4 regions of the Paenibacillus sp. VCA1 genome follow, and region 2 is predicted to be linked to each of the others. Evidence: a T-box and tRNA genes for the amino acid it is inferred to sense, from the RefSeq annotation. Region 2 holds a T-box; the other regions hold tRNA genes.
What was found. A T-box is a leader RNA that pairs with one kind of tRNA and senses whether it is charged. The one in region 2 lies ahead of leuS (leucine--tRNA ligase), so its partner is inferred to be a tRNA-Leu.

Region 1 (4,187 bases), on a different contig from region 2:
ATCGCTGCGTTCAAAATTTCATCTCTACGTTCCTTCGGATTTTTCGTGATTCGCGGCATCGTAACGACTCCTTTTCATTCACTCCTGTTCTTGATTAAAATATACTCATTGACTGACTGCCAGTCAACAAGATGCAATCATTATATTATTTGACTGACTATCAGTCAATACTCGAATTTCAAAATTTGAAAAGGGATTAGACTCACGCGGGTGCCACTGAACAAAAGAGCCATTTCTTTATAAGAGCGGGAGATCGAGGTGAGTTGCCAAATCCACCCTTCTTATCAAGCCCGAAAAGCCAAGGCGTAGGTTGTAAGACGACGGGCAAGCGTTGCTTCCGCCAAGATTCGGCTCATCTCCTCCCGGCTAATTTTTAAACTACAGATCGTCTTTGTACAGCGGCTATGAATAACCTCGTTAGCGTTCCGACCGTTTTTTTGAAATATTCGGCATGTGAAGATCTACTATTCGGATCACTCCTGTTCGTTTTTTTAAAATTTTTAATTGACTGATAGTCAGTCTAAGATATAAACTTATTTCACAAAATGACTGACAGTCAGTCAAATAAAATGATAAGGAGAAATTCCCAATGAACAAAAGAACGATTTTATTTGTGCTTGGCCTCTCTGCCGCCATCGTGTCTCTTGCACAAAGCTTATACGTCCCTCTGCTCCCGGACCTGCAGCGGGATCTTCAAACTTCGTTGTCTTTGGTCAACCTCACTGTTACTTTATTCACGGTCGCGATGGCCGTCATGCAGGTTGTGCTTGGACCTGTCGTCGACCGTAACGGTCGCAGGAAAATTCTGATCCCCGGGATGATTATTTATGTATTAGCTACAGTAGGATGTATGTTTTCGTTTTCGATTGACATGTTGCTTATCTTTCGTGTGCTTCAGGGGATCGGCGCGGCCGCTGTACCCTTGGTTGCCGCAACGATGATCGGAGATGTATTTGAAGGTAAAGAGCGGGCCGAAAGCATGGCCACGTATCAAATGATTCTGGGTATCTCTCCTGCTGTTGGTCCGCTGATCGGCGGCTTGATCGGGTCGGTTGCCGGATACACTGGGGCTTTTGGCTTTGCGGCGGCCAGTGCTGTTCTCATTATGATTTTTGCCATCTTCATGTTACCGGAAACCAAACCGGCAAATTCATCAGTCAAAGGAACGCGGCCAGGGCTAAAGGCGTTTAGCCGAATTTTTAAAAGCAAAACCGGCAGGGTCGTCTTAATTAGCGGTTTTGTTCTGTATGACGTCTTTTACACGTTCATTGTATTCCTCCCTATGATATTGGAATCCCAATACGGCTTGGGTGCTGCAAAAATCGGCCTTTTTTCGCTCGCGCTAATGGCCTTCAATCTTGCCGGGAGTAAACTGAGCGGGAAGCTTCAAGCCAAGATCGGGTCTGTTAAAGCGCTGTTTTTGGCCGGTTCGCTTGTTATAATCAGTCTTGTCATTTTCATTTTTGCTGCCCAGCTTTCTCTTGTTTTATTGCTCGTCGCTTTGATGCTGACCGGGTTCGTGAGTGGACTGGCGATGCCTGCAATGCCTACCTTGCTGTCGGCGGAATTCGTTCAAGAGCGGGCGACCGCTATGGGAGTTTATAACTTTATCCGTTATCTCGGCATGGCGGCAGCGCCGATGATCGGCAGCGTCCTGTATCCCGCAGGCGGTACTTCCTTGTTGATCGGCATAACGGCTGTTTTTGTTGGAATAGCCGTAATCGCAACCCGTCGTTTATTATCATCGAAGGAAGAACAGACGGTTTGACCATTTTTTTAAACAAAACCAGTAAGCGGATGATCATAGTCGTAATCAGCCGCTTACTGGTGTTTTGTTATTACTCGCCGGGTTTGGTTGTCGTCGAACTATACAGTTTCGTGTTCCGCGGGACTTGTCGGTATACGGTGCACGGGAACTGCCTCCCTTCATCAACCCATTCCCGGCGTCAACATTCGTGATATCGAAGAATTGCGGATCCGAAATTTTGAACAGTTCGGCAAGCCTTGCAACAGTGCGTTCAAGATGGATTTGGTATTTTCGTTTTTGCCAATTGGGTATTATAAATTTTCTTAAGGTCATGCGTGTCACTTGGCAGATTCCATATATTCAAAAAAAGCTCCTGAATCATCGCAAGGATGAATTCAAGAGCTTTTTCTTTGTTGCTGTGATGCGGTCGAGAGGACTCGAACCTCCACGGGGGGTTAGCCCACACGGACCTGAACCGTGCGCGTCTGCCAATTCCGCCACGACCGCATATCGGTCATCGTCTTCGTCGAAAGTGTTCTTTCGCGGCGACAAGATAGATCATACCATGACAAGCCTATCAGCGTCAAGCATTTTTCGTCAAAAAGTTTTTAAGAATAAAAATAGCCAACCTTGTCCTCCGCAAATGCTCCATCCCTCTCTAATAAAAACAGGCACATCCGCAAAGCCCCCCGTTCCGGCGGCGCTTCCGGACATGCCCGTGTTTCTGATCATATGATACAAAACGCAAGTGCACTATCATTTCCGATTTACAGTTTGGCGGGAACTTCGTCCCTTTTTACCCGTTTATCCTTTTACCGAACCGCCCATCAAACCTCTGACGAAATATTTTTGCAGCAGGAAGAAAATCGCCAGCGGCATCAGCATTGAGATGAAGGCGGCCGAGGTCAGCAGATGCCAGTCGTTTCCGCGCGAGCCGACCAGGTCGGCGATCTTCATCGACATCACCTGCACGGCCGGCTGGTTGCCGATAAAAATGAGCGACACCAAATAATCGTTCCATACCCAGAGGAACTGGAAAATGCCGATCGAAGCAAGCGCAGGCACGGACAAAGGCAAAATCAGCCTGCTGAAAATGGTAAAATGGCTTGCCCCGTCGATAAACGCGGATTCGAACAAATCCTTCGGCAGCTGGCTGATAAAGTTATACATAAAATAGGTGACAAGCGGCAGTCCGAAAGCCGAATGCGCCAGCCAAATGCCGAGATAGCTGCCGTTCAGGCCCAGCCCGGTAAAATCCTTCAGCACGGGAATCAGCGCCACCTGCAGCGGCACGACCAGCATCGCGATGATGACCGCAAATATCGTTTTCCGGCCGGGAAAACGCAGCCAGGCGAAGGCGTAAGCGGCAAACGAAGCGATCAGGATCGGAATGACCGTAGCCGGAATGGCGATTGTCAGCGTGTTCCAGAACGCTTGCGAAAGCCCCGTTCCTTTTTCCTTCGTTTCGCTGCCGTCCGGTCCTTTCAGCGTATATTCTTTGCCGGAAATGACGTTTTTGTAGTTGTCGAGCGTCAGCGTGGTGCTGGCCACCCAGCCCGGCTTCTGCACGCTGATTTCGCGGCTTCTGCGGTTTTCCCAAATGAGGCGCTCGTCACCCGACTTTACGCCCGCTTTCAGCTGGTCGTCGGAGTAGGTTTTGCCGTTCACCTCGATCGGCTGGCGCAGGTCCACGTCTTTGGACAGCTTGATCGTATCCGTCGTTTTCCATTCCTGATGCGGGAACACCTTCCACCAGCCGGTCTGAAGAATATCCGCGGCGGGTCTGAAGGAAGAAATCAGCAGGCCCACGGTCGGAATGAGCCAAATGAAGCAAATGATGCCGAGGACGAGGTTGACGAGCCACTTTTTGCCCTTTTTCTTTGTTCTTCCGGCCATTTAGAATCCCCCCTGCTTGCGGATTTGGCGAAGGTTGAAGTAGATCACAGGCAGCACCGCGATCAGGAGCACAATCGCCAGCGTCGAACCGTAACCGAAGTTGCGGTACATGAAAAACTGCCGGTAGAACTGCGTCGCCACCACTTCGGTGTCGTATTGGCCGCCCGTCATGACCATGACGACGTCGAATATTTTCAGCGTGAACACGATAATCGTCGTCGTGACCGTCAGCAGCGTGGTCGAGATATACGGAATGATGATGCGGAAAAATATGCGGATCTCCCCCGCCCCGTCCACGCGGGCCGCTTCCAGGATGTCGTCGGGAACGCCTTTGATCGCCGCCGAAAAAATAACCATCGCAAAGCCTGTCTGCATCCAAATGAGGATGATGATCAGGAAAAAGTTGTTCCATGGCTGAAGCATGGTCACCCAGGCCTGCGGCTCGCCCCCGAAAGCGATGACGATCGCGTTCAAGAGGCCGATCTGCTCGGTGCCGGGCTGGTAATAATAGACGAATTTCCAAATGACGCCCGCAGCCACAAAG
Region 2 (4,187 bases):
TCTTTGGCGATTTTGGCGCGCTGCACGATTTTGCCGTTCACCTGGATGACGATCTCCACTTCGGAGTCCACGGTCCATGCTTCGTCGAAAGTCGGCCATGGCTCATACGTGATCGATCCCTCGTGTCCGAGACGTTCCCACAGCTCTTCGGCGATATGCGGCGCAAACGGGGACAGCAGCTGCGTGAAGTCCTCGATCGCTTTGCGCGGAAGCGCGTCGGCTTTGTAAGCATCGTTAATGAAGATCATCAGCTGGCTGATCGCCGTGTTAAAGCGCATATGCTCCATGTCTTCGGTCACTTTTTTGATCGTTTTATGCCATACGCGTTTGAAGTCGTCGCCGCCTTCGCCGTCCGTCAATTTCGGATTCAGGCTGCCGTCGTCGTTCACGACGAGGCGCCAGACGCGGGACAGGAAGCGATGCGCGCCTTCCACGCCGTTTTCGTTCCATGGTTTCGTCGCTTCCAGCGGCCCCATGAACATTTCATAGATACGGAGCGTGTCCGCGCCGTAGTTTTCGACGATTTCGTCCGGATTGATGACGTTGCCGCGCGATTTGCTCATTTTTTCGTTGTTCGTGCCAAGGATCATGCCCTGGTTGACCAGCTTCTGGAACGGCTCCTTCGTGCTGACCACGCCCAGGTCGTACAGCACCTTATGCCAGAAACGGGCATACAGCAAGTGGAGCACCGCATGCTCGACGCCGCCGATGTACAGGTCGACCGGCATCCACTCCCGTTCTTTCTCCTTCGAGACGAGCGCTTCCTTGTTGTGCGGATCGATGAACCGCAGGTAGTACCAGCAGCTGCCCGCCCATTGCGGCATCGTGTTGGTCTCGCGGCGCGCTTTCATGCCGGTTTCCGGATCGACCGTTTCCACCCATTCGGTTACGTTCGCAAGCGGGGATTCCCCGGTTCCCGAAGGTTTGATTTGGTCGATGTCCGGCAGCATCAGCGGAAGCTGATCCTCAGGCACGGTTTTCATCGTTCCGTCTTCAAGATGCAAAATCGGAATCGGTTCGCCCCAATAACGCTGGCGGCTGAACAGCCAGTCGCGCAGGCGGTAGGTCGTTTTCCCTTGGCCTTTGCCGTTCTCTTCAAGCCATGCGATCATTTTGGCGATCGCCTCTTCGGTGCCCAGTCCGTCCAGGAAGCCGGAGTTCACATGCACCCCGTCTCCGGTGTAAGCTTCTTCCTGAACGTTGCCGCCTTTGACAACCTCGATGATGTCCAGACCGAATTGCTTCGCGAATTCCCAGTCGCGCGTGTCATGGCCCGGAACCGCCATAATGGCGCCTGTTCCATAACCCGCGAGGACGTAATCGGCGATCCAGATCGGCAGCTTCGCGCCGTTGACCGGATTGACGGCATAAGCGCCCGTAAATACGCCGGTTTTGTCTTTGGCAAGATCCGTGCGCTCCAGATCGCTTTTGCGCGCGGCGAGATCCTGGTACGCTTTGACGGCTTCCCGCTGCTCCGGCGTCGTAATGTCGGCTACGAGCTCATGCTCGGGAGCCAGCACGCAATAACTCGCGCCGAACAAGGTGTCCGGACGGGTCGTAAACACCGTCAGATGGCCGTCATGTCCTTCGATGGCGAAATTCACTTCGGCCCCTTTGGATTTGCCGATCCAGTTGCGCTGCATGTCCTTGATGCTTTCGGACCAGTCGAGATCCTCCAAATCCTCAAGCAGCCGCTCGGCGTACTCGGTAATTTTCAGCACCCATTGCCGCATCGGCTTGCGGATGACCGGGTGCCCGCCGCGCTCGCTTTTGCCGTCGATGACTTCTTCATTGGCAAGCACCGTGCCCAAGGCCGGGCACCAGTTGACAGGCAGCTCCGCTACATAGGCGAGGCCCTTTTTGTACAGCTGGATGAAAATCCATTGCGTCCATTTGTAATATTCCGGATCCGTCGTGCTGATCTCCCGGTCCCAGTCGTAGGAAAAGCCGAGGGATTTGATCTGGCGGCGGAAATTGTTGATGTTTTTTACCGTGATATCGCGCGGATGTTCGCCCGTATCAAGCGCGTGCTGCTCGGCCGGCAGGCCGAACGCGTCCCATCCCATCGGGTGAAGCACATTATAGCCGCGCATTCTTTTATAACGGGATACGATGTCGGTAGCCGTATAACCTTCCGGATGGCCTACATGAAGGCCTGCGCCGGACGGATACGGAAACATGTCGAGCGCGTAAAACTTCGGCTTGCCCGGTTCTTCTCCCGTTTTGAACGTATGGTGTTCATCCCAATACTTTTGCCACTTCGGCTCGATAGACTGGTGATGATACCCCTGAGCCTGCTGCTGGTTTTCACTCATTGACTCATTGCCCCCTCTTACAGTCAGGCGGACGCTGAATGCGCCGCATCTTTCGCTAGAATCTCATTAAAAAAACCTCTGCAATCCATAGCGTATTCGCGCTAGGGACGAGAGGTTTGATTCCCGTGGTACCACCCTAGTTAGCGGGAAAACATGCTTTGCTTCCCACTCCCTTTGCACCCTTAACGGAGGTGAGACGATGGTTGTTCACGCTAGGGACCGGCCAAATCCGTCCCCCGTTCCAACCATGACTCCGAGGCGAGTTCATTCCGCTTCGTCAACCGGCTTGCACCGACCGCCGGCTCTCTGGGTGACACCGCCGAAACTACTACCCCTCATCATTGCCGTAAATATCATGAAATTGTTGCTAAACATTAAGTCATATTATATATAAAACGCGAATTATAGTCAATCCGGTCGCTTTTTCGGGCTTCCTTCGCTTAAAGGCAAATGCCGTGCGTCAGCCGAAAGTTTTGATGAAGTTTTTTTGGTCCTTCGTAAAAACGTAGCCGCGGTTTTCGTAAAATCGGTGGGCCTGCGTTCTGCTGGGATGGGACAGCAGCTTTATCCCGGAATATCCGTTATCCTTCCCCCACTGCTCAAGCCTTCCGATCAACAAGCTTCCGATTCCCTGATTGCGAAGCTCCTTTTTAACGACAAACCCCAAAACGTTAACCAGGGAGTCCGAAAAAAGCAGCTCATACGGGCTTCCGTGGATGTATCCGATCACCTTGCCGTCCCGTTCGCCGACAAAAACGACGTCTTTGGTTTTGCTTGCGATGATTTCGATCCGCCGCTTGACTCTCTCTTCCGAAAACGTACGAAAATTAGGGTTGAAATCCACGTTCAGCCAATAAACGTCGCGATCATCGGTTGGCCGGATTTCCCTGATCGTAACTTCTCCCGCGTTTTCTGCCATGCCTGCTCCTCCTCTTATTTCCGTCATCCGTTCGACGATGTATTCGGCGCGGACTTCCGTGTTTCCTCCCAAGCGAATAGCGGGCGCAGCATAACGGCCATCCAGATTAACCCTGTAAATAGGGCCGCAGCTTCAAGACCGATTCAGAAGCTTGCGGGGATGACGGAACATAAACCTTTTGAATCAAAAAAGCCGGCCCGCCGGAAATGTAATTTCCGACGGCCGGCTCGTGTTATCCTTTTGCAGCAAATCTATTTGACCGCGACATAAAACAGCCTCTGGGCATCGTCTCCGGGCTCCGCCCATTGAAAGTCCGCGAAGCATTTCACATCCCGGAAACCGGCCTTGACCAGCTCCGTTTTCATCCATTCCGGATCATAGGCGCGCTGTACATGCGTTTCCTCGAACCGGCGGTATAAACCGCCCTGCTCCTCCTTCGCGAAAATGCTCAAGTGATGTTCGATTTCGCAGCGGGAGGCATCCAGCTCGCAGGTCCATATGTACGATACCGACCGGTCATCCCAAACGAAAGGCTGTTCTTCGGCATAACGGATGATGGTGTTCGGGTGATGCACGTCGAACACGAAAATGCCTCCGGGCTTCAGCCCCCGGTACGTATGCTCGAACGCGGAAACGACGTCCCGTTTTTCGGTAAGGTAGCTGAAGCAATCGCAAAAAGAAATGACCGCATCCACCTGTTCCGGAACCTCCCATTCCCGCATATCCTGCTGAACCCAACGGATGGAGCCTTCGCGGAACAGCCTGCTCCCTTTGGACGTGCTTTCCATTTTCCGTCTGGCAACGGACAGCATATCAGCGGACAGGTCGATGCCCGTCACCTCGAAGCCCGAATTGACGAGCGGAATCGTAATGCTGCCGGTGCCGCAGCCGAGCTCGACGACGCTTTTGGGCATGCTCCCATGTTTCTCCCAGGCCTCCCGCGCAAAACGGAG
Region 3 (4,187 bases), on a different contig from region 2:
TTCTCTTCATGTTAAAATAAGCAGCCGCGCACCGATAGCCCCGCCGACGTTCCACATGGGTCCAGCTTTGGGAATGGCTCAATAAGACGATGTTTTATCAAATCGGATCTTTTGCAAACCCTGCCGTCACTACCCTACCGCTGGTGCTAACATTGTCGATTTTCCATACTCCCTTCGTATACACAAGGGCGATCGTCCGGTCCTCGATATACTGATCTTCGCCCGTTAAGCCGTTTGCCAAAACGACAGACTGGGAAAGGAAAGCTTTCGTCGGACTGATATATTCCGGAAAAGTGATAGGTGTTGTATAAGTGTTTGCTGTGCCCAATCCCTTTTTTTGAATCATGGATTGGATCAGTTTCTCCGTGAAGTAAGGTTTAAAGCGTGTTCTCGCGTTTTTGGTCGACGATAGCGTCGCTGCTTCGTTTAATTTATCAGACAATGCCTTCAAACGCGCTTCCGGGATTTTTTGCTGTTCGGGGATGTTCAAGGCCGGTTGTTCCATATGAATAAAAAGCTGCTTTCCGTTCAGTGTCACTGTCGCTTGTTTCGAGTCATTGTTCCAGGCAACATTCGCCCCAAGCGACTGGCCGGCAAATGCTAACGGTACATAAGTTGTCCCTTTTATAATTTGCATAGCCGTACCTAGCTCGATATATTTTCGAGGCGGAGCGGCTGGATCATCGGCGGGTGGCGGGGTTTCAACAATGGCAATGTCGAAATTGGCACCCAGCCGAATGATCGTATTGCCATTCACAATTTTGAGCTCCTTGGCTTGCTGAAACCACTCCACTTTGGCCCCCAGGTTTTCAGAGACCACGCGTAGCGGAACGAGCACGCGGCCGTTATGAATCTGACCGTTAAAAATGGTCACATCCTTTATTGCATTTTTCGCGGCAAAGCTCGTCACGGATGTCATAGGCATTGCCAATAACGCCGAGGCAAGTAAGCATGCAATCCACTTTTTAAGCATCATGAACCTCCCTACTTCATGTCATCAAAACTATAACACTATATTTTCTATTTGGTTACATTAATGGGCAAAAGAATAACAATGCAAAGAAGCGTGGTCGCGTCATAACGATTTTACGCTTTTTTTCAGATCACAAAGAAGAGAACAACCAAGAAAAGGGGGCCGGAGAAAGCCAAAATCGCAGACAATAAATTATTTTTTGTCAGTTGTACGAAGTAAAAAACGAAAGATCCTGCGATAAATATATAATAAAGGGGAGGAAAGCTTAATGATGAAAGGAATCCCAAGAGTATATACAGTATTGAACCAACCCAATGATTAGATCCTATTTTTGTTTTTGTTAGAACAATGAATAAGATCATTCCAAGCAAACAAAAAATGTAGTTATACAATGTGACAAATAAAAGTTGGGTTTTGATATAATCACGATTGAACATAACCGTAAATAAAAAGAGCAGGATTCCAATAAACAATGAACTGCCGGCACCTTTAAGGTATCGCAATAACAAAATCCATCTCCCCCCTCATAAAGCATCTCTACAGACTGATCGGAAACAGATCATTTTTTTATTGTTGCTCACCCGAGATAGGAGTGAAGGTTTTAGTGAAGATAACACGATCCACCTTCGTTATCGTCTGTAATTTTAGAAATTTTGATCCCATAAGGATGGTGACGGTTTTTGATTAAGCTTCCTGTTCTAGTTCTTATCACCATGATTTTATTAGCAGGTTGCACGAATAAAGACAATGGAAATTTCCAATCCCAACCAACCGAAGCCGCAAATCAACCAACAAAAACGCCAACTCAAAGCCCGAATCCACCCCCTTCATCCACGGATTCAAACTCTATCGTGTATTCGAATAAACAATACGGTTTTCAGTTTTCTCTACCCGAAAGCTGGAAAGGTTATTCCATTGTAGATCGTCATTGGGAAGGCAACGTAATGGACAAAAACATAAGGGAAAAGTCTATGGAAACGGGGCCAATCCTTTCGATTCGAGATCCTCGATGGACCGCACAAACGCCGAGGCAGGATATACCCATTATGGTATTTACAATCCGTCAGTGGGACTCTCTTCTACGGGAAGAATTTTTTATTGGTGCAGCAGCTCTCAAACCGAGCGAATTGGGTCATAACGATAAATATGTTTTTGCAATTCCTGCACGTTACAATTTCGCCTACCCACCTGGATACGAGGATGTGGATAAGATTTTACAAAGCGGACCGCTTAGTGCTTTTAATTAACCGTTTTCTTCGGTTTATAGAACAGCCTTCGGGACTTTTCTTTATTCTGATTAAAAACCCTTATTAAAAATTTCTTTGAGCCAGTGCTTTAATAAGGTTGTCATTGATATAAAAAAACAGATCCGTAAATGAATTTACGGATCTGTTTTTAATCGATGCGGTCGAGAGGACTCGAACCTCCACGGGGGGTTAGCCCACACGGACCTGAACCGTGCGCGTCTGCCAATTCCGCCACGACCGCATATGTATTTATCGCTTGGCTGATTTCATCGTTTCCGACTCTTTCGCGGCGACAAGATAGATCATACCACGGATCAAAATTATAGTCAACATTTTTTTATATTTGTTTGGAAGAACGAAACGGAAGCAACTGCCAGCGCAAAAAGTATTGATAAAAACGCGGCAAACGGGATAGAATAGGAACATGAGTTCGCATAAAGGCGGTGATCCGATTGTCTGTTCCAGGCATAACGCGCGACGAGCTGTCGCTGATCAAAAGCTACCTTCTGCTGCAATTCATCCATAAAGTGTTTGAACGGGACCTTCGCATTATGGAAGAAAGCGGCGTATTCAAAACTCCGGAGCTGTACATGGAAGTTGTGGCCGGGGGAGATCGTCAGGCCATGATGCTGCTATCGGGCGTCAAAAGGGAATTCAAAAGCCGCCGAATCCGCGTCTATGAAATAAGCCAGGACGAGCGCGGCATCGGCGCCCAATACGTCTGCAGGGGGTATACGGGCGAAATGAACATCCTGTGGCCGGCCTTCCGCAGCGAAATGATGGCCCGAATGAAGGCTTATTTAGGGCTTCGCCCGGAGACCGACGCCAACGGCTTTTCGCCAGATCCCCTTCCCTCATCGCCCGTTTCCGCACTGTAAGGGGCTCCTTTGGAGCAGCTTCCCGAATTACCCAAAAAAAGCCGCTTCCACCGCGGGAATCGCACTGTCCGTTCAGACAGAACGTTCCCGATCGTTCAAGCGGCCATACATACATGTTATATCCATCCTGGCATGAATCATGAATCATGATTCGGGATGGATGCGTGGCTCGTCCACCGGCTGGTAAATATAGTTCCGGTCGAGCTTGACCACCTTCCGGTTGCGGCGGCGGATCAGCACGTGCTTGTCATCCCAAGCGACCACGATGCCTTTGACGTCATTGTCTTCGATCCCGTCGCGGACTACCCTGACCATTTCTCCGGAAAGGCGGTAGTGGTTAAGCTGTTCGTCGGTAATCATCGTTGCGCCTCCTTTCCTATTGCAATTTCACAAAACAACCCGACAAAGTGTAGTTTTGGCTACGAAAAAAGTCGGATCGCAGTTATAGGTCAATTTTCTGAGATGAAGAAAACGTCTCTCGACGTACTTTCACGGAAGACAGACCGCGCTTAGCGGAAATTTTCCTTAAGATATAAGGAAGCAATCGCTCTGAAACTTATAATTTAATCTTCAAAAAAAGACCTAAATGGATTCATTTAGGTCCTATCTTTTGCAGCGGCTTGCCGGCTGAATCCCCCATTGATGCGGTTAGGCTAGCGTTGCGCATGCTCTTTGCTGTCGTTTTTCTCAAACCAATAATCCAACACGGTTGAAGACATCACCCGTTTTTCAACATACTCCACCTGATGAGGGGCGAACAAATCCTTCCAGGAAAAGTCAAGCTCATCACACATACGTACGATGGTCAACAGTTCTGACCATGCGACGTAACGTTTATACCAGAAAAATTGAGGATGCTCCATCATGTAGGGATACAGATCATCGAACTCCGTATGCTTGCAATCCAACGCGCGTTCGAAATGATCCTTGGCCGCAGCCAGCTTATCGACAAAATACTGCTCGCTTACCGGTTCTTTCCCCATTTTCGCTGCCTCCCCTCTCGTGATCTTAAATATATTATAAGCGAAAAGAACGCCGCTTGAAAGGCATTGTTTATAAATGGACGATTAGTCCGTGAAAGTGATGGTT
Region 4 (4,187 bases), on a different contig from region 2:
TTACGTTCCGATAGAATGGAAAAAGCCGCAGGAAAGAGGATCTTTCCCGCGGCTTCAAAAATCCATGACCAAAGAAAGCCATGAATATATGCTCACGACAAATGGGGCCTCTCCCTATACGCTTACGAGGTTAGCTGACGGATTAGGGCGTGAGAGTCGCCCTTCCCTCGTCCGTTTCGGACATAGGGATTCACCCCGGCGCCATCGGCAAATTGGATGCATACGGCGCGTTGGTTCCCCCGCTTCCGGCCGAAGCCGGAATTCAGCGTTAAAGACGTTTCATTTTTTATAAGCTGCTTATTTTTCGTATTTTGGCAACAAAAAACCACAGAGGTCATTAGGTCCCCTGCGGTCGATCTGCATCGATCACAAGTTTCATCATTCCTCTCCCAAACGACGCTTACGAGGTTAGCTGACGGATTCGAGCGGTGAGAGTCGCTCTACCCGTGATGGCGGATCCATGGCATCCGGTCACGGGATTCACCCCTGCGGCCTGCCTGCCGTCCGACTCTCACACCGGACGACGGGAGCGCGCGATTGGTTCCCCCGATTCCCGTTCCTAAACGAACGGAAACTCAGCGATTCAAAAAATGGAAACATGTTGAATTACGATTTGAATCATACACCTGCGCGTATCGGCATGTAAAGGCAGCGCGAAATCGCTATTCACGTAAAATGGCGGCCTTAATGAGCAGGTTATCGCTTACAAAAGCATTTATCTCCGTTAAACTCTCGCATGCTCTCTATTTTCTTGTTTTTGACGTTTGATGAAGCGGCCTGCCTTTTCCGGCTTATTATGTACGCAAGCTATTTTCGCAAACAGACGAAGAACCGTGGCAAAATGAGAAAACGGGAGAAAAACAGCCGTCATCGCCAGATTGCCATCGACACGGTCCGATTTCGGCAAAGCCCGGCCTTTCACGATTTACATTTCATTTTACAAACGCTCTGCCGTCCGTTATTATAAATGCCAATTACTTGAGGAGTTTGCAAAAATCCAAGGAGGTAAAAATCTGAAATCCTAGTACCTTTAAACAATCACGCGCTGAATTCCCGCTACCCGGGAAACGGGGGAACCATCCGGCCGCCAAGGCCGCGGGGTGAATCGCAGGGCAACCTGCGTAGGGCTTCTCCTGGCCCGAATCCGGCAGCTAACTCCGTAAGCGACAAAAGGAGAGAAATCTATGCTTCATACCGAATCCGACACGGAGCCACTGGCTGCCCAGGGGACGATTCGCCTGCATGCCATTGAGTTGTTCGTAATTCATCTAACAAAAGAGAACGCGGGTACCTTTTGCGGTTTCGGTGATCATTACAGGGTATTGATGCGGATTGTGACAAGCGGAGGCTGCGGCTGGGGGGAAATGTACTTCAACGAAAGGAACCGGCCGGTAGATTGGACCGCGTGGGCTTCATGGTTCGAACAGGTGTTGCATAGGAATTTCAAAAGCGTTTCGAGCATCGAAACCGGCTTGATTTCAAATCTGCGCCCATTCCATCTGGCAAGGCTCCATCTGTTGTGCGACGCCCTTCAAGGACTTTCGGGCACGAGCGGCCGAGGTCTGGGAGCTGCGGGCGAACAGGTGGAGCGCAGCATTTTAATGAACATGGCCGAAGCCTATGTCTCATTATTTTGAAGCGGAGCCCGCAAAAAACTACAGTTTTTGCAAAATCCTGAACGCATCGTGACGACGTAAAAAAACCGAAACAAAACAAAAAATCCCTGCAAAACAGGGATTTTCTCGTCGTTCTGATTATAAATGCGGTAGAGAGGACTCGAACCTCCACGGGCGTACGCCCACTACCCCCTCAAGATAGCGTGTCTGCCATTCCACCACTACCGCGCATCAACTTTTTCAGCAACTCTGTTATTATACACCGATAATTAAGAAATGTAAATAGTTTATTCCTTTTTACGGGTCAGATCCCGGGCAAAAGTTCTTCTTGCGGCAAAAGGGGGTGTAAAACCAGCCCGCTTATTCCTTTAAAAGCTTGCTTAACTTGGCGACGGTATCGCCGTCCGCCGCTGGAACGTTGAGCGTAACGGTCAGATTCGGTTCATCGGACATGATAAACGAGACCTGCTCGAATGTGAGCTTGCCAACAGCCCGATGATAATTGATTTTTTCCCCTTCGGGACCGTTTAATACGTCATGCCGCGGCCACCACGCCCTGAATTCTTCGCTTGTGCGGCTTAATTCCCCGATCATGTCCGTCCACCATGGATCGCCGGCGTATTTGGCGTAGCTTGCCCGAAACTGCGCCAGCCGGTGCCGGGCATGCGATTCCCAATGTTCGCGAAGCAGTTCCCGGACATCCGGGGAAGTAAACGTACGCCAGACGGAGTTGCGTTCGCGCGCTGACATCGTTTCATACCCGCCGTACAGCATACTGGCGATCCGGTTCCATGCCACGATATTCAGACGCTGGTCGGTCACGTAAGCCGGGCTTGTTCCCTGCAGATCAAGAAACCGCTGAAGCGCCGGCGAAATTTCCGGGGCAGCCTGCGTTGATGCAGCAGGGTACTGCTGCAAGGCAAGGAGAAACAGATGTTTTTTTTCGTCGGCATCCAGCTGCAGGGCGTGCGCGATGCTCTCCAGCACCTGGGAAGACACCTGGATGTTTCGGCCCTGCTCCAGCCACGTATACCAGTCGACGCTGATGCCTGCAAGAAGCGCCACCTCGCTGCGCCGGAGTCCCGGAGTCCGCCTCCTCCCTTCCGCGGGCAAACCGGCCCGCTCCGGCGTCATGCGGGCGCGCCGCGTCCGCAAAAACTGGGCAAGCTCCCGATGGCGTTCACGATCCTCTTGTTCCCTCACGTTTCTTCCCCCGTCCCGGCTTACCTAGGATCATTTCTCCTAGGATAAACCCTCATCTAGTCCCATGATATGAACCATTATACACTTTCCCGGTAACGGCGATGATGCCGATTTTGCCTTACTGGAGGGATCGCCTTTGGAAAAAGCAATGCAAATCAAGACCGGCAGCCGCAGGAGGCTGGCGAAAGCGCTGCTGATCGCCGGATTGTCGCTCGGATACTTTATGGTGCTGCTGGACACGACGGTAGTCAACGTCGCGCCGCCTGCGATCCGCGCCGACCTCGGCGGAGGGATTTCCGGCCTTCAATGGGTCGTCAATGCGTATACGATCGTGTTTGCCGGTTTTCTGCTCTCGATGGGCGGACTCGCCGACAAGCTGGGAGCTCGCCGGGTCTATGTCGGGGGCCTGATCTTGTTTTTGGCCGCTTCGGCCTTGTCTGCGGCCGCCTCTTCGCTTGGCATGCTGATCGCCTTGCGCGCGGTCCTGGGCGTGGGAGGAGCGGCTCTGACGCCGGCTTCGCTAACGCTGATTGCCCATGCGTTTCCCGAACCGTCCGCACGTGCCCGGGCGCTTGGCGTCTGGGCTGCGGTTACCGGGATCGCCATGGCTGCCGGCCCCGTCGTCGGCGGCCTGCTGGCGGATTCGTTCGGGTGGCGGAGCATCTTCCTTCTGAACGTGCCGCTCGCCGTCATCGGCCTGGCCATCGTCCTGCCTCTTGGCGCCGAAACGGCCCGCAAGCGGCGGCGCTTGGATTGGACGGGGCAGTGGACGGCGGTGACGGCCATCGCCGCGCTTTCCTTCGCGCTGATGGAAGGACCTGTTTACGGGTGGGCTTCGCCGGTCGTAATGGCCGCTTTCGTTCTGGCGCTCCTCGGCGCCGTTCTGTTTGTGCGGGCGGAAACGAAAGGCGCGGACCCGCTGCTTCCGTTTGGTCTGTTTCGTGACGCCACCGTGTCGGCGGGAATGTTCGCCGGCATGGCGGTCAACATCGGACTGTCGGGCGTTTTATTCGTTATGCCGCTCTTTTTTCAGCAAACGCTCGGACTAACGGCGCATGCAGCAGGTTTGGTTCTCCTGCCGATGACGGTCCCGCTGGCTTTCAACCCGATTGTCACCGGACGCGTCGTCAGCCGGATCGGCGCCAGAATCCCAATGACGTCGGGGTTCCTCCTAGCAGCCATCGGAACATTCATGCAGCTGCGGATCGTTTACGGCTCCGGATACGCCGTCCCTTTGATCGGCCTGTTCCTGATCGGCCTGGGCGTTTCCTTTACGATCCCAGCGCTCATGACCGCGGTTATAGGCGCCGCCCCCCAGGAACAAACCGGGGCCGTATCCGGCGCATTAAACTCAAGCCGGCAGCTGGG

Region 1: it encodes a tRNA-Leu, which carries the amino acid that the T-box ahead of leuS (leucine--tRNA ligase) is inferred to sense. The anticodon was not compared.
Region 3: it encodes a tRNA-Leu, which carries the amino acid that the T-box ahead of leuS (leucine--tRNA ligase) is inferred to sense. The anticodon was not compared.
Region 4: it encodes a tRNA-Leu, which carries the amino acid that the T-box ahead of leuS (leucine--tRNA ligase) is inferred to sense. The anticodon was not compared.

What each region holds. Positions count from the first base shown of each region.
Region 1 is NZ_JAVLSX010000010.1:10,117-14,303, forward strand. It holds gene RJP21_RS21745 (TetR/AcrR family transcriptional regulator) at 1-59, opposite strand, end outside; gene RJP21_RS21750 (MFS transporter) at 590-1,768, shown strand; tRNA gene RJP21_RS21755 (tRNA-Leu) at 2,170-2,254, opposite strand; gene RJP21_RS21760 (carbohydrate ABC transporter permease) at 2,552-3,643, opposite strand; gene RJP21_RS21765 (carbohydrate ABC transporter permease) at 3,644-4,187, opposite strand, start outside.
Region 2 is NZ_JAVLSX010000002.1:450,394-454,580, forward strand. It holds gene leuS (leucine--tRNA ligase) at 1-2,315, opposite strand, end outside; T-box leader at 2,416-2,666, opposite strand; gene RJP21_RS05725 (GNAT family N-acetyltransferase) at 2,776-3,234, opposite strand; gene RJP21_RS05730 (class I SAM-dependent DNA methyltransferase) at 3,486-4,187, opposite strand, start outside.
Region 3 is NZ_JAVLSX010000005.1:26,354-30,540, reverse strand. It holds gene RJP21_RS11990 (stalk domain-containing protein) at 98-973, opposite strand; gene RJP21_RS11985 (hypothetical protein) at 1,654-2,220, shown strand; tRNA gene RJP21_RS11980 (tRNA-Leu) at 2,377-2,461, opposite strand; gene RJP21_RS11975 (YhjD family protein) at 2,673-3,098, shown strand; gene RJP21_RS11970 (hypothetical protein) at 3,243-3,458, opposite strand; gene RJP21_RS11965 (hypothetical protein) at 3,752-4,081, opposite strand; gene RJP21_RS11960 (xanthine phosphoribosyltransferase) at 4,166-4,187, opposite strand, start outside.
Region 4 is NZ_JAVLSX010000009.1:209,710-213,896, reverse strand. It holds cyclic di-AMP (ydaO/yuaA leader) riboswitch at 106-278, opposite strand; cyclic di-AMP (ydaO/yuaA leader) riboswitch at 382-591, opposite strand; cyclic di-AMP (ydaO/yuaA leader) riboswitch at 1,034-1,181, shown strand; gene RJP21_RS21140 (hypothetical protein) at 1,185-1,637, shown strand; tRNA gene RJP21_RS21135 (tRNA-Leu) at 1,762-1,844, opposite strand; gene RJP21_RS21130 (helix-turn-helix transcriptional regulator) at 1,977-2,819, opposite strand; gene RJP21_RS21125 (MFS transporter) at 2,956-4,187, shown strand, end outside.